3 regions of the Streptomyces sp. NBC_01283 genome follow, and region 1 is predicted to be linked to each of the others. Evidence: riboswitches for the same ligand, from Rfam matches in the RefSeq annotation. Region 1 holds a riboswitch; each other region holds the start of a gene.
The links. Region 1 has a riboswitch for cobalamin ahead of OG302_RS31835 (cobalamin biosynthesis protein). Riboswitches for the same ligand answer to the same signal wherever they lie in the genome.
Positions count from the first base shown of each region.

Region 2: another riboswitch for cobalamin. It lies ahead of OG302_RS15230 (ribonucleoside-diphosphate reductase subunit alpha); the one in region 1 lies ahead of OG302_RS31835 (cobalamin biosynthesis protein).
Region 3: another riboswitch for cobalamin. It lies ahead of OG302_RS06205 (energy-coupling factor ABC transporter permease); the one in region 1 lies ahead of OG302_RS31835 (cobalamin biosynthesis protein).

Region 1 covers NZ_CP108430.1:7,029,192-7,035,327, forward strand. Annotated here, with positions in the region: gene cobN (cobaltochelatase subunit CobN) at 1-390, opposite strand, end outside; gene OG302_RS31830 (cobyric acid synthase) at 387-1,895, opposite strand; gene OG302_RS31835 (cobalamin biosynthesis protein) at 1,892-2,833, opposite strand; cobalamin riboswitch at 2,942-3,084, opposite strand; gene OG302_RS31840 (hypothetical protein) at 3,225-3,461, opposite strand; gene OG302_RS31845 (anion permease) at 3,474-4,745, opposite strand; gene OG302_RS31850 (class II aldolase/adducin family protein) at 5,096-5,773, shown strand; gene OG302_RS31855 (alpha/beta hydrolase) at 5,895-6,136, shown strand, end outside.
Region 2 covers NZ_CP108430.1:3,371,446-3,377,581, reverse strand. Annotated here, with positions in the region: gene OG302_RS15240 (helix-turn-helix domain-containing protein) at 1-72, opposite strand, end outside; gene OG302_RS15235 (ribonucleotide-diphosphate reductase subunit beta) at 316-1,272, opposite strand; gene OG302_RS15230 (ribonucleoside-diphosphate reductase subunit alpha) at 1,389-3,785, opposite strand; cobalamin riboswitch at 3,922-4,059, opposite strand; gene OG302_RS15225 (hypothetical protein) at 4,157-4,894, shown strand; gene mctP (monocarboxylate uptake permease MctP) at 4,962-6,136, opposite strand, start outside.
Region 3 covers NZ_CP108430.1:1,305,528-1,311,663, forward strand. Annotated here, with positions in the region: gene OG302_RS06185 (hypothetical protein) at 1-337, shown strand, start outside; gene OG302_RS06190 (energy-coupling factor ABC transporter ATP-binding protein) at 364-1,263, opposite strand; gene cbiQ (cobalt ECF transporter T component CbiQ) at 1,260-2,009, opposite strand; gene OG302_RS06200 (energy-coupling factor ABC transporter substrate-binding protein) at 2,016-2,426, opposite strand; gene OG302_RS06205 (energy-coupling factor ABC transporter permease) at 2,426-3,130, opposite strand; cobalamin riboswitch at 3,160-3,358, opposite strand; gene OG302_RS06210 (GNAT family N-acetyltransferase) at 3,431-4,069, opposite strand; gene tsaD (tRNA (adenosine(37)-N6)-threonylcarbamoyltransferase complex transferase subunit TsaD) at 4,069-5,139, opposite strand; cobalamin riboswitch at 5,292-5,509, shown strand; gene metE (5-methyltetrahydropteroyltriglutamate--homocysteine S-methyltransferase) at 5,672-6,136, shown strand, end outside.

The DNA.
Region 1 (6,136 bases):
GGAGCGCGCGGGTCCCGCCGCGAGGACGTCCTCCTTGAGGAACCGCACCAGCTCACGCAGGTTCTCCGCGCCGCCCTCGACGAGATACCGCAGGGCTTCCGCCACCGACCCCGCGTGCACGGTCGACTCGGCCATCAGCTCCGCGTCCGGCACGGCCTCGCCGCCGAGCAGCACCGTCGGGATCCCGGCGGCCTTCAGCGCCGCGAGCCCGTCCTCCCAGGCACGCTTGCCGCCGAGCAGGCGTACGACGGCGACGTCCGCGCCCTCGATCAGCGCGGGCAGCTCGTCCTGCACGTCGACCCGGGTCGGGTTGCCGATGCGGTAGGGGGCGCCGGAGGCACGGGCGGCAAGGAGGTCCGTGTCGGCGGTGGACAGAAGCAGGACGGTCATGAGGGTGCCCCCGGTGCGATGAAGGGGAGACCGGCGGGTGCGCCGGTCTCGATCAGGCTGAGCAGCGCGTCCGTGTCCGCGTGCCCTTCGATCAGGTCGCCGAGCAGGTCGAGCTGCTCCTCGCGCAGTGCGCCGAAGCTGGTGTCGGGCGCGGGCACGAATCGGCGCCCGGCGGCGCGGGCCACCTCGGTGAGGAAACGCCGCCGGAACGCGTCGCTCTCCAGCGAGCCGTGCCAGTGCGTGCCCCACACCTCGCCGACACGGCAGCCGTCCAGGAAGGGCTCTCCGCCCAGGATCTGAGCGACGCCGTGATGGATCTCGTACCCCTCGACGGGTTCTCCGAGGGCCTCGCCGACGGGCCGCGCGAGGGTCTTCTCCCGCTCGAACCGGACGCGCACGGGCAGCAGTCCGAGCCCGTCCACGGCGCCCGCCCGCGACTCGACGTCGTCCTCGATGTGCTCGCCGAGCACCTGGAAGCCGCCGCAGATCCCGAGCACGGGCCGCCCCTCGGCGGCACGCCGGGCGATGGCGTCCGCGAGGCCGCGTTCGCGCAGCCACTCCAGGGCACGCACGGTCCCGCGCGTGCCGGGGACGATCACCAGGTCGGCGTCGACGAGTTCCTCGGCCCGGTCCACGAACCGCACGACGACGCCCGGTTCGGCGGCCAGCGCGTCCACGTCCGTGAAGTTCGACATCAGCGGTACGGCACAGACGGCGACCCGCAGCACGTCCGCACCGATCGGGGGAGCGACCACGGACTCCCGCACGGCGCCCCGCAGGGACACCCGGAGCCCGTCCTCCTCGTCGATGCCGAGGCCGTGCTGGAACGGCAGCACACCGAACGTCCGCCGCCCGGTGAGCTCATGGAGCATGTCGAGCCCCGGTTCGAGCAGCGAGACGTCGCCCCGGAACTTGTTGACGAGGTACCCGGCGACCAGCTCCTGGTCCTGGGCGCTCAGCAGCGCGGTGGTCCCGAAGAAGGAGGCGAAGACGCCCCCGCGGTCGATGTCTCCCACCACGACCACGGGGAAGCGGGCGGCCCGCGCGATCCCCATGTTCACGATGTCCGTACGCCGCAGATTGATCTCGGCGGGACTGCCCGCGCCTTCACAGATCACGGCGTCATAGCTGCCCCGAAGTTCCTCCAGGCATCCCACGACGGTGGAGAGCAGCGCTTCCTGCCGCCCTCCGTGGTAGCCCCTGGCGCTCATCTCGCCCACGGGCTTGCCCATCAGGACGACCTGGCTGCTGCGGTCGCTGCCCGGCTTGAGCAGCACGGGGTTCATCAGCGCGCTCGGCTCGACCCGGGCGGCCTGCGCCTGCATGGCCTGGGCCCGCCCGATCTCGGCACCCTCGCGCGTGACGAAGGAGTTGAGGGACATGTTCTGCGCCTTGAAGGGCGCGACGGAGACCCCCTTGCGGGCCAGCCACCGGCAGATCCCGGCGGTGACGACGCTCTTCCCCGCGTCGGACGTCGTCCCGGCGACGAGCAGTCCACCGCTCATGAGGCCCTGCCTTTCCGTAGTGTGCTCACGGCCGCGGCGACGCCCAGGGCCAGCAGCCCGACCCGCCGCGACAGCTTCACGGCCCGCTCGATGTCGGCGACCTCGACGCCCCGCCCGGCCTCGTTGAGGACAGGTCGGTGCTCGACACGCCCCGCGTACGAGAGCGTCCCCCCGAGCCGTACGCCCAACGCCCCGGCGAAGGAGGCCTCGACGGGCCCCGCGTTGGGGCTCGGATGCTTCGCCGCATCGCCGCGCCAGGCGCGCAGGGCTCCCCGCGGCGCGTCCCCGGCGGCAGCCGCGAGCACGGCGGTGAGCCGGGCCCCGGGCCACCCCAGTACGTCGTCGAGCCGCGCGGAGGCCCAGCCGTAGCGCCGGTACCTCGCGGATTTGTGCCCGACCATGGCGTCGAGGGTGTTGACGGCCCGGAAGGCGACGAGCCCGGGAACGCCGCCGACGGCGCCCCACACGAGCGCCCCGACCACGGCGTCGGAGGTGTTCTCGGCGACGGACTCGACCACGGCGCGCGCGATGCCGTCGGCGTCCAGCGCCTGCGGGTCCCGGCCGCACAGATGCGGCAGCCGCTCCCGCGCCACCTCGATGTCCCCGGCGGCCAGCGCGCCGCCGACGGCCCGCGCCTCACGCCCCAGCGAGGTGCCGCCGACCACGGCCCAGGTGGTGGCGGCGGTCAGCGCGACGGATGCGGCGCGCGAGTCACGTACGAGAGAAGAGGCCAGGACGGCGGCACCGGCCGCACCTCCGGCACACACCACGGCATGCAGGGCGCCCCACCCGCGGTGGTCACGCCACAGCACACGCTCGACGGCAGCGGCGGCCCGCCCGAACGCGGCGACCGGATGCCCGCGGCGGGGATCGCCGAGGAACAGGTCACCGAGGAGGCCGGCGGCGGCGCCGTACGCGAAGTCGCGATCGGCACGCATCGGTTCAGCCGGCCGTTGTGCCGAGAGGAGAGCTCACGCTCGGGAACTGGTCCGGCAATGGGCGGCCGCGCATGGCGATATGTCCTCACTCAGGGTGTCCGCGCCCTGGTTCGACGTGATCGGCGGCGAGAGTTCCTGGCTTCCGAGGAGTCAGTTCCTCGATGACAGTGGCGGGACCGCGCCGGATTCGCACCGGCTTCCTCTCCTGCTGCCGTATTGGCTCCGGCAGTCCACCACGGCCCGCGAAGGCCCGTCAACTCGCCGTTGACCTGCGACGGGAGAGTGTGCTGAGGCCCACAGCCGGGCCTCTGACGGCTCCTTGCCGAGCCCACGGACAAAAGTGGGGTGCGGGACGCCGAAGCGTCCCGCACCCCACTGAGAACCGCCGTCGTCAGGCGACGATCAGATAGATCCCGTACGCCACTGCCGCCGCGCAGAGCGCGAAGCACACGTACGCGCCCGTGCGTGCCGCCGCGGCGGTGCCGCCCGCGGCCGAGGGGGCGCCGGACGTCGCCGCCTCGCGCTTGGCGAGGCCGACGATGCCGAGGGTGAACAGGCCCACCAGGGCCACCGTCACCGCGAGGCTGACTCCGAAGACGGAGCCGAGAGCTGCCCAGTCGATGTCCATGCTGACTTTTCCTTACACCGTTGCGGGCCGGGCGGGGTCCGCCACGGTGCTGGTCGGGGCCGGGATGGTGGTCTTGACGAGGTCGACGTCGGTGCTGGTCACGGCCGACCCGGTGGGCGGCGGACTGACGGCGGCGATCGCGGTGGTCACGACACCGGCGGGCTCGGCGTCGAGAGCGCCGGGCTCGTCGTTCGTGACGTTCGTGTGGTCGACGGCGTTGCGCCGGGACAGCACCCAGATCACGGCCGAGCCGGCCACCAGCAGCGCGGCGGTCGCCGCGACGCCCCAGGGGCCCTGCTTGGTGAGGAACTCCGCGCCCGCGCCGACCAGACCGGCGGCCGGCAGGGTGAGGCCCCAGGCGACGAACATCCGGGTCGCCGTGGACCAGCGGACCACGCCGCCCTTGCGGCCGAGGCCCGCGCCCATCACGGCGCCCGAGCAGACCTGGGTGGTGGAGAGCGAGAAGCCGATGTGCGAGGAGGCGAGGATCGCGGTCGCGGCGCTGGTCTGGGCGGCGAAGCCCTGCTGCGGCGCGAGGTCCGTGAGGCCCTTGCCCATGGTGCGGATGATGCGCCAGCCGCCGAGGTACGTGCCGAGCGCGATGGCGACACCGGCCGAGACGATGACCCACATCGGGGGGTTGGCACCCGGGTTCAGGACGCCGCCGGTGATCAGGGCGAGCGTGATGATGCCCATGGTCTTCTGCGCGTCGTTCGTGCCGTGCGCCAGCGAGACGAGGCCGGCGGAGGCGATCTGACCGGTGCGGTAGCCCTTGGCGGTCGCCCTGGTGTCGGTGTTGCGCCCGATGCGGTACGTCAGGCGCGTGGCCAGCGTCGCGGCGATGCCGGCCACCAGGGGCGCGGCGATCGCGGGGATCAGGATCTTGGTGACGACGGTGCCGCCGTTGATCGACGACCAGCCCATCGACATGACAGCGGCGCCGATGAGGCCGCCGAAGAGTGCGTGGGAGGAACTGGAGGGCAGGCCCACCAGCCAGGTCAGCAGATTCCAGAGGATCGCGCCGACCAGGGCCGCGAAGATCACCTCTGTCTTCAGTCCGTCCTCGTTGACGATGCCGCCGGAGATGGTCTTGGCGACTTCGACGGAGAGGAAAGCGCCGACGAGGTTCAGCACGGCGGACATGGCCACCGCCGTCTTGGGCTTGAGAGCGCCAGTCGAGATGGTGGTCGCCATCGCGTTGGCTGTGTCGTGGAAACCGTTCGTGAAGTCGAACACGAGAGCGGTAACGATCACGATCCCGAGGAGAAGCGTGATGTGTTCCATTTACCCAGGCTTCTGTTGGACGTCAGTGGCAAGTGGAACGTAGGCAATGTGGGTGAACGGAAAGTGAACTGGGTCGGGCCGTGCGGTGACCCAATGCGCGGCACTGTCACTCCGGTTGTGCCGGGGCCCTGACGAAGATCGCCCGGAGCGGCGGCCGGAAGCCTGGATTCCGGGCTTCTGGGGTGCCTGGCCCGTGCCCGGCCGCCCCCGGGCGAACCTCTTCAGCGGTCCGGCGATCCGTTGGAGAGATCCTGATCACCCCGTAGGGGTGGTGGCGCAGAGGGGCGCCTTCTCGGCCTGCCCGTGGCCGAAACCGGAATCCCGGCGAGGGCTGCTGGCAGGATCACCGCATGACGGAGCAGCGGGGCGAAGGCGACGAAGGCCGGCAGGGTGCGATGGAGCGGGCGTGGGAAGAGCTGGTGGCGGCGGCCCGCAGAACGGTGGCGGACGGTCTGGTGGTCGGCACCTCGGGCAATGTCTCGGTGCGCGTCGGCGGCACGATCCTCGTCACCCCCAGCGGGGTGCCGTACGACCGCCTGACGGCGCGGGACGCGGTCGGTGTCGACGCGGACGGCAACCAGCTCTTCGGCGACCTCGCCCCGACCAGCGAACTGCCCATGCACCTGGCGGTCTACCGCACCACGCACGCCGGAGCCGTGGTCCACACCCACGCGGTGCACGCCACCGCCGTCTCCACCCTGGTCCCGGAACTCCCGCCCATCCACTACATGACGGCCGCCCTCGGCGGCCCGGTCCGGGTCGCCCGGTATGCGCCGTACGGCTCGGACGAGCTGGCCGAGAACATGCTCCGGGCCCTCAGGGAGCGCACCGGCTGCCTGCTCCAGAACCACGGAACCATCACCTACGGGGACACCCTGGACCAGGCGTACGACCGCACGGCGCAGCTGGAGTGGATGTCCCGCCTCTGGCTGACGGCCAGCTCCGTGCCCGGCCACGCCCCGAGCCTCCTGTCCGCGGGGCAGCTCAGGGAAGCGGCGGACAGACTGCGGGGCTACGGAAAGCGGTGACACGGCAGCGGCTCCGCCTCCGGACGCCCGGGGGCGAGCCCGTGACGCCGCGGACGAACTGACATCACCCCGCGGGCCCCGCCCACTGGCCCAGGACCCGTCAGGGCCGGACACTGGGCAGGTGCGCCCAGCCAAAGCGACGGCAACGGCCGTCACCGCCGTCACGACCGCCCTCATGGGCGGCGCAGCCGCCGTCGCCGCGGGCCGGTTCGCCAGCAACGCGGCCCTGAAAGCGCCGGCGGGCCGCCCGCTGCCGACCGAGCCCCGCCTCACCGTCCACTCCACGGCCGCGGGCCAGATCACCCTGACCCGCGCCCTCGCGAGCCTGCGCCCCGGCACGTACGGCCTCAGCGGCAACGGCAG
Region 2 (6,136 bases), 3.7 Mb from region 1:
GCCGAGTTCGAAGGGATTCACGCCGTCGAGCAGCACGACGGCCACGTTCTTCAGAGCGCCGGTCCTCAGCATGCCTGCCAGTCTGCCGCAGGGTTGGCAGTAAGTCGATGCTGTGTGGCAGTCCTGCCACTGACGCTTCCGTCCGGCCCGCAGGACAGTGAGGACATGAACGCAATCACCGATTACGCGACCGTCCTGACCGTCCTCCTCCTGCTGGCCGCACCCTCGCTCGTCGGGTACGTCCACGACCGCCGGATCGACCGCGAGCTGCGCGAGGCGGAACGCGCCCCGCGCAGCCCGGAGGGGCAGGCGGCCCTAGAACTCGTCGTCGAAGGAGACCGAACCCTCGACCGCGACCTGGTAGGCCGAAGGACGCCGCTCGAAGAAGTTGGTCAGCTCCTGGACTCCCTGAAGCTCCATGAAGGAGAACGGGTTTGAGGAGCCGTAGACCGGCGCGAAGCCGAGCCGCTGGAGCCGCTGGTCGGCGACGCACTGCAGGTACTCACGCATCGAGTCGGTGTTCATGCCCGGCAGGCCCTCGCCGCACAGGTCGCGCGCGAACTGCAGCTCGGCCTCCACGGCTTCCTTGAGCATGTCCGTGACCTGCGTCTGCAGCGCGTCGTCGAAGAGCTCGGGCTCCTCCTTGCGGACGGTGTCGACGACGTCGAAGGCGAAGCTCATGTGCATCGTCTCGTCGCGGAACACCCAGTTGGTGCCGGTGGCCAGGCCGTGCAGCAGACCGCGCGAGCGGAACCAGTAGACGTACGCGAAGGCACCGTAGAAGAAGAGCCCCTCGATGCACGCGGCGAAGCAGATCAGGTTCAGCAGGAAGCGGCGCCGGTCGGCCTTCGACTCCAGGCGGTCCATCTTCTCGACGGAGTCCATCCACCGGAAGCAGAACTCGGCCTTCTCGCGGATGGAGGGGATCTCCTCCACCGCGTCGAAGGCCGCGGCGCGGTCCTCCGGGTCGGGGAGATAGGTGTCGAGCAGCGTCAGATAGAACTGGACGTGCACGGCCTCCTCGAAGAGCTGACGGCTCAAGTAGAGCCGCGCCTCGGGGGAGTTGATGTGCTTGTAGAGCGTGAGCACCAGGTTGTTGGAGACGATCGAGTCGCCGGTCGCGAAGAACGCGACAAGGCGGCCGATCATGTGCTGCTCGCCCGGCGAGAGCTTGGCGAGGTCGGCGACGTCCGAGTGGAGGTCGACCTCCTCGACGGTCCAGGTGTTCTTGATCGCGTCCCGGTAGCGCTCGTAGAAGTCCGGGTAGCGCATGGGACGCAGGGTCAGCTCGAAGCCCGGGTCCAGGAGGTTCTTGTCGGCGTTGGTGGGGGCGGCTTCCGGCGCGAAGCGCTGTCCATCGGGGGTGGTGGTCGGGTGACGGGTGGGCATTACTGGCAGGCCTCGCAGGACTCGGGGTTTTCCAGGGAGCAGGCGACAGCCTCTTCGGCGGTTGCCTGCGGGGGCACGGGGGCGGCGGCTTCGGTTTTGCCCGCCGCCGCGCGGGCGATCCGGGTAGCCGGGCGCGAACGCAGGTAGTACGTGGTCTTCAGACCCTGCTGCCAGGCGTACGCGTACATCGAGGAGAGCTTGCCGATGGTCGGCGTCTCCAGGAACAGGTTCAGGGACTGCGCCTGGTCCAGGAACGGCGTGCGCGCGGCGGCCATGTCGATCAGGCCGCGCTGCGGGATCTCCCACGCGGTGCGGTAGAGGTCGCGCACCTCGGCCGGGATCCAGCTGAAGCCCTGCACGGAGCCGTTGGCCTCGCGCAGCGCCTCGCGGGTCTGGGCGTCCCAGACGCCGAGCCGTTTCAGCTCCTGCACCAGGTAGGAGTTGACCTGGAGGAACTCACCGCTCAGCGTCTCGCGCTTGAAGAGGTTGGAGACCTGCGGCTCGATGCACTCGTAGACGCCCGCGATGGACGCGATGGTGGCGGTCGGCGCGATGGCGAGAAGCAGCGAGTTGCGCATGCCGGTCGCGGCGATACGTTCCCGCAGCGCGGCCCAGCGCTCCGGCCAGGTCAGCTCGACGCCGTAGTGGTCGGGGTGCAGGACGCCGCGCGCGGTGCGGGTCTTCTCCCAGGCGGGCAGCGGGCCATTGCGCTCCGCGAGGTCGGCGGACGCCTCGTACGCGGCGAGCATGATCCGCTCGGCGATGCGGGTGGAGAGGGCGCGCGCGGCGGGGGAGTCGAACGGCAGCTTCAGCTGGAAGAAGACGTCCTGCAGACCCATGGCGCCCAGGCCCACCGGACGCCACCTGGCGTTGGAGCGCCCGGCCTGCTCGGTCGGGTAGAAGTTGATGTCGACCACGCGGTCGAGGAAGGTGACGGCGGTGCGGACGGTCTCGTCGAGCCGCTGCCAGTCGATGTCACCGGCGTCCGTGTCCACGAACGCGCCGAGGTTCACCGAGCCCAGGTTGCAGACGGCCGTCTCCCCGTCGTCCGTCACCTCCAGGATCTCCGTGCAGAGGTTGGAGGAGTGGACCGTGTGGCCGGGCTCCGCCGTCTGGTTGGCGGTGCGGTTGGCGGCGTCCTTGAACGTCATCCAGCCGTTGCCGGTCTGCGCGAGGGTGCGCATCATGCGGCCGTACAGATCGCGGGCCGGAATGGTCTTGCGGGCGAGCCCGGCGGCCTCGGCCTTGCGGTAGGCGGCGTCGAACTCGTCGCCCCACAGGTCGACGAACTCGGGCACGTCGGCCGGCGAGAACAGCGACCAGTCCTGGTCGGCGGCGACCCGGCGCATGAACTCGTCCGGGATCCAGTGCGCGAGGTTGAGGTTGTGCGTGCGCCGCTGGTCCTCACCCGTGTTGTCGCGCAGCTCCAGGAACTCCTCGATGTCGGAGTGCCAGGTCTCCAGGTAGACCGCGGCGGCGCCCTTGCGCCGCCCGCCCTGGTTCACGGCGGCGACGGAGGCGTCCAGCGTCTTCAGGAACGGCACGATGCCGTTGGAGTGGCCGTTCGTGCCGCGGATCAGCGAACCGCGGGCGCGGACGCGGGAGTACGAGAGGCCGATGCCGCCCGCGTGCTTGGAGAGGCGCGCGACCTGGTGGTAGCGGTCGTAGATGGAGTCCAGCTCGTCCAGCGGCGAGTCGAGGAGGTAGCAGGAGGACATCTGCGGGTGCCGGGTGCCGGAGTTGAAGAGTGTCGGCGAGGACGGCAGGTAGTCCAGGCGGCTCATCAGGCGGTACAGGGAGGCGACCTCGTCCAGGGCGCGGACGCTGCCGTCCTCGGCGAGGCCGCTCGCGACGCGCAGCATGAAGTGCTGCGGGGTCTCGATGACGTGCCGGGTGATCGGGTGCCGGAGCAGATAGCGGCTGTGCAGGGTGCGCAGGCCGAAGTAGCCGAACCGGAAGTCGGCGCCGTCCTCCAGGGCGGCCTCCACGAGACCGTCGAGGCGCTCCGCGTGGTCGGTGACGAACGCGGCGGTGCGGTCCGCGATCAGGCCCTCGCGGTGACCCACGGCGACCGAATCGGAGAAGGAGCGCACGCCCTGCGACGCCGCCTCGTCACGGATGCTGAGACTGAGCAGCCTGGCCGCGAGCTGCGAATACGTCGGGTCCTCGGAGATGAGCCCCGCGGCCGCCTCGGTCGCCAGCTCCCGCAGCTCAGCCAGGTCCGCGCGGGCCGAGCGGCCGCGGAGCGCGGCGGCGGCGACTCTGCCGGGGTCGGCGTCGGGGAGGTCGGCGGTGAGGTCGGTCAGGGTACGCAGCAGCGCGGTTCCTGGGCCGTCGGCGGTCTGCTGACCGTCGGTGGTCTGCGCTGACGCAGGTTCGGCTGGCGCGATGGTCACGTGGAGCACTCCCTCGCTCGGCTCTGGGCCCGCGGAGGGATGAGTGACACACGGGCGCCCGCCCCTGGGCAGGGCTGCGCTCCGCGTCCACCAGCCCATTCCACGAGGCCCGGACGACGTTGGCACCCGGACCGGTCGGAACGGGCGCGCTGCCGACAGGTCTTCGGACTTGAGAGCACGACAAATGCGTACTCGTACACCGTTGCGGGACAGTTCCGGACTTGCACCGGATTCCCCTGCGGCGACAGCGAGCACGAGCATACATCTTGTGCTGGCCCTGGGCGGCAGCCCCACATCTTGTGTCGGAGCGGCTGTCCCCTCCGGTCCTCTAGGGTGGCGGCCGAACTGAAGGCCGAACAGGGGGCGGTGCCGTGCGAGGGCTGGGTGCGGGTTGTGCGGCCGTACTGCTGCTGGCGCTCACCGGGTGCGGGGACGGCGGTCGGGCGACGACGGCGGAGCACACACGGACCCCGAAGCCGACCACGGCCGCCGGTGTCGACGGCGAAGCCGACCCCCGCAAGCTCTTCACGGACGCCGAGCTGAAGGCCGCCCTGCTGCCCGCGAAGGCGGTCGGGGTGCGGGCCGACACGCTCAACGCCACCACGGGGCTCTACAACCAGCATTACGGAGGCGGTGACTGGGGCACCTGTGCTCCCGGCGCGAAGGCGAGCAGGGAACTGTTCTCCCTGCGCGGAGCCAGTGCCGGCCACACCATCCGCCCCTTCCCCGGGGCGATGGCCGACGAGGGCGACCCCGTCGTCTCCCAGAGTCTGGTCTCGATGCGGGCCGGGCGGGCAGGGCGTCACGTCGAACTGCGCCGGCAGCTCCACCAGGCGTGCCCCAGTGTCACCGTCGACACCGACGCGGCCCCGGTGGTGGAGCACCACACGGCCGAGAAGCTGCCCGGTCTCGGCGACGAGGCGATCCTGGAGACCACGAGGACCGAGGGCGACGACGAACACGACGGCGAAACCCCGTACTACAAGGTCGAGGTGCGGGTCGGCGGCGTGCTCGTGCTCGTGGACGCGGGCCCCCACAAGGATCTGGCGATCTCCTCGGCGGCCAAGGCCGCGGCACGGGTCCGGACGGAGCTCTACAAGGCCCCATGAGGGCGCACGCACGGCAACGGGCCGCCGGATTGCTCCGGCGGCCCGTGTCACACACGTACGAGGAACCTCAGTGCCCGCCCGGCGCTCCCGCCGTGGCCGGCGGCAGCTCCTCCACGACACCCGGGTCGCCCGCGTCCGCCGTGTAGTCCCCGGGAGACGTCTCGTCGATGCCGTCAGGGGCCTTCATGGCGCGCAGGACGAAGGTCATGACCACGGTGACCACCACGTTCAGGACGAACGCCGTGAGGCCGATGTAGCCGATCTCGCCGATGCCGGGGATCTCGTCGGACGAGCCGCCGAAGTGCTTCTGCGTCGGTGACGCGACACCGTACGCGGCGACCGTTCCGTAGATCATGCCGATCGCCCAGCCGGCGAGCAGCGCCCAGCGGTGGAACCACCGCGTGAACAGGCCGCCGACCAGCGCGGGCATCGTCTGCAGGATCCAGATGCCGCCCAGGAGCTGGAAGTTGATCGCGACCGTCTTGTCCATGGTGAGGACGAAGGCGAGCGCGCCGACCTTCACCAGGAGCGAGACCAGCTTGGAGATCTTCATCTCCTGCTGCGGAGTCGCGTCCGGCTTGAGGAAGTCCTTGTAGATGTTCCTCGTGAAGAGATTCGCGGCCGCGATCGACATGATGGCCGCCGGCACGAGCGCGCCGATGCCGATCGCCGCGAACGCGACGCCCGTGAACCAGTCGGGGAACATGTTCTCGAACAGCTGCGGAATCGCCAGCTGCCCGTTCTCCACCTTCACCCCGGCCGCGATCGCCATGAAGCCGAGCAGCGCGAGCAGGCCCAGCATCAGCGAATAGAGCGGCAGGATCGTGGTGTTGCGGCGGATCACGTCGCGGCTCTTGGAGGAGAGCGTCGCCGTGATCGAGTGGGGATACATGAACAGCGCGAGCGCGGAGCCGAGCGCGAGCGTGGCGTACGTCCACTGCCCGGCCTCGCCCGGCGCGAGGCCCGCGACGGGCTTGCCCGCCGCCTCGTTCGTCGCCGAGAACTTGTCGCTCGCCGCCCGGAAGATCTCGTCGAACCCGCCGAGCTTGATCGGGATGTAGATGATCGCGACGGCGATGACCAGATAGATCAGACCGTCCTTCACGAACGCGATCAGCGCGGGAGCGCGCAGACCGGACGAGTACGTGTACGCGGCGAGCACCGCGAACGCGATCAGGAGCGGCAGGTCCTTGATGAACCAGTTGGTGTCCGGACCGCCGCCGACGCCCATGACGTCGAGCA
Region 3 (6,136 bases), 5.7 Mb from region 1:
GGACGGGACGGAGTGGAGCCGGGTGACCATGCCCACCGACTTCGGCTACATCTCCTCGCTGTCGGCCGCCGGCTCCGGAAAGCTGGGCTGGGTCTCGGTGGCCCGCTCGCTGAAGTGGGGCCCGCCGGGCAGCAGTCCGCCGCTCGTCCCCGGGCCGGATTTCCTTGCCTGGAACGGGCAGTCGTTCGCCGCGTACGACGAACCGGCGGTGCCCGGGGAGGGCGACTCCTCGATGCAGCGGCTCGCGCCGGTGCCGGGCACGGAGACGGTGTGGTCGGTCGGCCGCGCCGCCGGACCCGAGGGCACCTTCGCCCCGAGGATCCTGCGGTTCGGCTGAGCGGACGACGCGGGCCCGCGCCCCGGTCAGCCGCCTGACGCTCCGGGAATCGCCGGGGCCGTCGTGAGGGCGGCCAACTCCTCGGGGGTGCGCGGCCCAGGGCCCGCTTCGGTCAGCAGGCCCTTCGTCCGGAGCAGCTCCGTGACCGCGATCCCCCAGGGCAGGCGGAGCCCCGCCTGGCCCAGGAGGTCCCGCTGGGCGAGCATCTCCGCGACCGGCCCCGTACGCACTCCGGAGGGAGTCAGCAGGGCAGCGTCGTCGGCCCAGCGCAGGGCCAGATCCACGTCATGGGTGGCCATGACCACGGTCGTCCCCGCGTCCCGCAGGCCTTGCAGGGTGGTCAGGAGGCGTTCCTGGCCGTCGGGGTCGAGCCCTGCGGTCGGCTCGTCGAGGATCAGGACGCGGGGCCGCATCGCCACGGCGCCCGCGATGGCCGTCCGTTTCCGCTGGCCGTAGGAGAGCAGATGCGTGGGGCGGTCCGCCAGGGCGCTGATGTCGAGCGCGGCGAGCGCCTCGGCGACCCGGGCCCGCACCTCACCGTCCGGCAGCCCCAGGTTCAGCGGCCCGAAGGACACGTCCTGTTCGACCGAGGCGGCGAACAACTGGTCGTCCGGGTCCTGGACCACCAGCTGAACCGTCGTCCGCAGCCGGGTGAGGCTCTTGCGGTCGTACGTCACGGGGGCTCCCCCGACGGTCAATCCGCCCCGGTCCGGCCGGAGTCCGCCGCTCAGCAGCCGCATGAGGGTGGTCTTGCCGCTGCCGTTGCGCCCGAGCAGCGCGAGGGCGCGCCCCTCGATGACGTCGAAGTCCAGGCCGCTGAGCACGGTGGGCCCGTCTTCGTACGCGTAGGAAGCGGCGCGCAGAGCGACCAGGGGCCCGCTCGGATCGCTGGAGGCGCGCGGCTCGCTCAGGGAGGAAGCCTTCATGGAAGAAGCCATTTCAGTACGAGGGTGAGGGCCGCGAGGCCCGTGAGAAGGACCGCGCTCGCGGTCACGAAGCGCCGGGAGATCCGGGCCTCCGGCACGAGCACCCGCAGGGTTCCGTCGTACCCGCGTCCGGCGAGCCCGGCCTGCAGCCGGGTCGCCCGGTCGAAGGCCCGTACGAACGCGGTGGCCCCGAGGCCGCCGAGGGAACGCCAGGTCGCGGCACGGGTGGTGTGGCCGAGCCGCGCGGCCTGCGCCTGCCGGATCCGGCTCATGGAGTCCAGGAGCAGGAAGCTCATCCGGTACATGACGAGGGCCACGTCGACGACGGGTGCCGGCACGCCCGCCTTCACCAGGCGGGGCAGCAGGTCCGACATGGGTGTGGTGAAGGCGAAAAGCAGGACGCCCAGCGAGGCCGCCGACGTGCGCAGGAGCAGACCGCCCGCTCGCGCGGGGCCGCCATCGGCGAGCGTGACGAACCCTTCGGGCCCGCCGAGTTGGACGATGAGGGTCAGGGCGCCGGTGACGCAGAAGCCGAGCGGCACGCGGTAGGCGCGCCACAGTTTTCGGGGCGGCACACCGGCCGGTCCGAGCAGCACGGCGAGCGCGGCGACGAGCACGAGGGCGGCGCCCGGCCAGGGCGGCAGGGAGACGGCAAGGACGGTGAGGCCGAGCCCGAGCACGGCTTTGTCCACGGGGTGGCGGCGGCGCCAGCGACTGCTGTGCGCCGCCGCGTCGATGGGCAGCACGCGGGATCAGACCTGCTCGGTCGTGGTCCGGGTGCTGTCCACGTCGGCGGTCCGTTCCGCGGTTCCTTCCGCGGTTCCTTCTGCGGTCCTCTTCGCGGGGGCTTCCTTCGCCGACGCGATCTCCGCGCCCTGCCGGCGCCCCCTGCGCAGACCGAAGTAGTACGCGAGGACGCCCGCGCCCAGCGCCGCCTGCAGCGCGAAGAGCGCCGACTCGATCTCCCCGGAGGGGGGTTCGTACAGCGGCGAGAACCACGGCTCATAGTCCGGCTTGTTCTCGGTGATCGCGGTCTCGGCCTGGGAGTCGGACCCGGTGAACGGCTCCTTCTTGTCGTCGCCGAGGCCGAGCGCCAACGGCAGCACGGCGAGCGCGGCGACGATGACGAGGAGCAGAGTGTTGATCTTCGCGTTCCGGCTCATCAGGCGCTGGCCCCCGACTCCGTCTTCGTGTCCGTCTTCTTCCCCTGCAGCAGGACGCCGAGCCGTGTGAGCTCGCCCTTGCTCGACTGCACGAGCAGCCGCATCACCAGCACGGTGAGCAGTCCCTCGCTCACCGCGAGGGGGATCTGCGTGACGGCGAAGATGCCGCCGAACTTGCCCAGGGCGCCGACGAATCCGCTGCTGGGGTCCGGGAAGGCCAGGGCGAGCTGGACGCTGGTGACGCAGTACGTGGACAGGTCGGCGACGAACGCGCCGAAGAACACGGCGACCATGAGCGGCGCGTCGAACCGCTTCAGGAGGCGGTAGACGGCGTATCCGGCCCATGGCCCGACGATCGCCATGGAGAAGACGTTGGCGCCGAGTGTGGTGAGTCCGCCGTGGGCGAGCAGCAGGGCCTGGAACAGCAGTGTGATGGTGCCGAGCACCGTCATGATCGGCGGCCGGAACAGGATCGCGCCGAGCCCGGTGCCCGTCGGGTGCGAGCAACTGCCCGTGACGGAAGGGATTTTCAGTGCGGAAAGGACAAAAGTGAAGGCTCCGGAGGCGCCCAGGAGCAACGTGCTCTCAGGGTGCTCCTTGACCTCACGGGTCAGGGAGCGGACTCCGTGGACGACGAACGGCGCGGACGCTACACCCCAGGCGATCGCGTGCGCCGGTGGGAGGAAACCCTCGGCAATGTGCATGGCTAAGCAGACCCTCTCCAGCACCTCGTGGATGGACAACGCGCCTTGGCCGGTCTCCTGGCTGACGGGTCGTACCGACCGGACTCCGCCTTCCCGGGTGCGTGTGCACCCAGTGGCTGCCGCGAGGGCTGGAGCCGGACTTCCCGATCACAGTGGCGAGGGCCGCACCGGCATCACACCGGATTTCCCGAGCACCAAGGCGTGGTGACCATAGTGCGCATCCGAGTTTCCTGACAACTTGTGGGGTCGCCCCACCTGTGGCACGCGCGAGCGCACACGACCAGGGGCGTACGCCCCTGATCAACCCCTGTGCATCGGCTCGTGCACACCCGAAACGGGCCACGTTTCGCGGGAGACCGCCGCCTCCCCGCCGCGCAGCACCGCGAGCGTCCGGGCGGGGTGGCGGGGCCCGAGGAAGACGACGACGCCTTTGCCGTCGGGTGAGGGGTGGGTCGCCTGGGTCCAGCCCTGGCGCTCGTAGAAGCCCATGGCCTGCGCCGACCGGACCGAAGTCAGCAGCCAGACACGGTCGTCGGGAGCGCCTTCGGCCATCGCCGCCAGCAGGGCGGCTCCGATTCCGGTGCCCTGCGCCGCAGGGTGCACGGCGAGTTCGTCTATCTCACGGGCCCCGCACAGCCACGACCGGGCGCGCCCGGCGCCGAGTCCGGCCGCCGCCTGCGGATAGCAGCGGTCGGCGGGAAAGGGCTCGGGCGTGGTCCACCCGGTGGTGAAGCCGACGACGTCCGTCCCCTCCAGTGCGATCACCGCGGTGAACCCGGGACGGCGTACGTCGTCGCCGAGCCGGACCATGAATTCCGCCACCCTCTCCTCGTCCTCGTGCCAGGGCGGCACACGGAAGGCATCGGCGTAGACGGTGCGCAAGGCGGCGCCGTACGCGAGGAGTTGATGGCCCCGCAGTAGCCGGACGACCGCCGCCATCAGGCGGCCCTCGCCGCGGCCGCCCCCGGCCGCAGGGCCGCGTACGTCAGAGGGGCGGACGGGTCGACCGACACGTCCCAGGGGGCGGGCTCGGCCCCGGCCCGTACGAGCAGGTCGCCGACGGCGGCGATCATCGCACCGTTGTCCGTGCACAGGGTCATCGGGGGCACGCGCAGCCGCACACCTTCGGCCGCGCACCGCTCCTCGGCGAGCACACGCACCCGCGAGTTCGCGGCGACACCGCCGACCACGACGAGGGTGCGGACGCCGTGATCGCGGCAGGCGGCCAGCGCCTTGCGGGTCAGTACGTCCGCGACGGCCTCCTGGAGCGAGGCCGCGCCGTCGGCCACCGGCAGCTCGCGCCCCGCGTGCCCCTCGGCCCAGCGCGCGGCGGCGGTCTTGAGTCCGGAGAAGGAGAAGGCGTACGGGGCGTCCTTCGGTCCGGTGAGCGGGCGCGGGAAGGCGACCGCGCGCGGATCACCGCTGCGGGCCGCGCGGTCGATGGCGGGGCCGCCCGGGTAGGGCAGGCCGAAGACGCGGGCGGCCTTGTCGAAGCACTCGCCCGCCGCGTCGTCCAGGGTGTCCCCCAGGTGCACGATGGGATCGCGCGCCAGGTCCCGGACGAGCAGCAGCGAGGTGTGCCCGCCGGAGACGATCAGGACCACGCAGGGATCGGGCAGCGGGCCGTGCTCCAGCGTGTCGGCGGCGACATGCCCGGCCAGGTGGTGCACGCCGTACAACGGGACGTCGAGCGCGTACGCGAGGGTCTTCGCCCCCGCGAGGCCGACCTGCAGCGCGCCGGACAGGCCGGGACCCGTGGTGACCGCCACCGCTCCGATGTCGGACAGCTTCAGGTCCGCCTGGTCGAGGGCGTTTTGGACGACCGGGGTGAACGCGTGCAGATGCGCTCGTGCGGCGATCTCGGGAACCACGCCGCCGAACCGGGCGTGCTCGTCCATGCTGGACGCCACCGCATGGGCGAGCAGCCGCCCCTGCGAGACGATCCCCGCTCCGGTCTCGTCGCAGGACGACTCGATCCCCAGCACAATGCGCCCCGCTGCCACCGGCATCTCCTTCACCCACAGACTTTCTGCGTGGGAAGTGTAGTTGCAAGCCATGTGCAATAAGACCTCCGGGCGGTGTCCCCACCGCCGGGTGGCTCCGTGTCTCACCTCACGGTCCGGAATGTGATCAGTACTGCCCAAGACGCCGACCACCCTCTAGCCTGATGGGTGCAGCTGGTTCGCCCTGCCCGCCAGGCAGACGCGTCGCAAGAGGGAACCCGGTGGAAATCCGGGACTGCCCCGCAGCGGTGAGTGGGAACGACCGCCGTCATACGCACTGGGTCCGTCGCGGACCCGGGAAGCGACGGTCAGTAGGAACCTGCCTCGGCAGGTGTGCCCGCGAGTCCGAAGACCTGCCCGTTGCCCGTACGTGATCCCTCATGTGCGGACATCCCGGTGACCTCGTGGGCGGGTCGGCGTACAGATCAGGTGGAGCACCGCGCCGGTGGCGCGCGTCCGGTCCGCCCGGTCCGTCATCCCTTCGCGTCCGTGTCCCGTCCCCGGGATTCTCAGGAGTCATCTCGCGAAGGAGATTTCCGTGACAGCGAAGTCCGCAGCCGCGGCAGCACGGGCCACCGTGTACGGCTACCCCCGCCAGGGCCCCGACCGGGAGCTGAAGAAGGCCGTCGAGGGCTATTGGAAGGGCCGCGTCACCGCCGACGCCCTCCGGGAGACCGCGGCGATGCTGCGCCGGTCCACCTGGCGGCAGCTCGCCGACGCGGGCATCCACGAAGTACCGACGGGCGACTTCTCGTACTACGACCATGTCCTGGACGCCAGCGTCATGGTCGGGGCCGTCCCGCAGCGGCACCGCGAGGCCGTCGACACCGACGCCCTCGACGGGTACTTCGCGATGGCCCGCGGCACCCAGGACGTGGCGCCGCTCGAGATGACCAAGTGGTTCGACACCAACTACCACTACCTCGTGCCGGAGCTCGGCCCCGACACCGTCTTCACCGCCGACTCCGCCAAGCAGGTCGCCGAGCTCAAGGAGGCCGTCGCC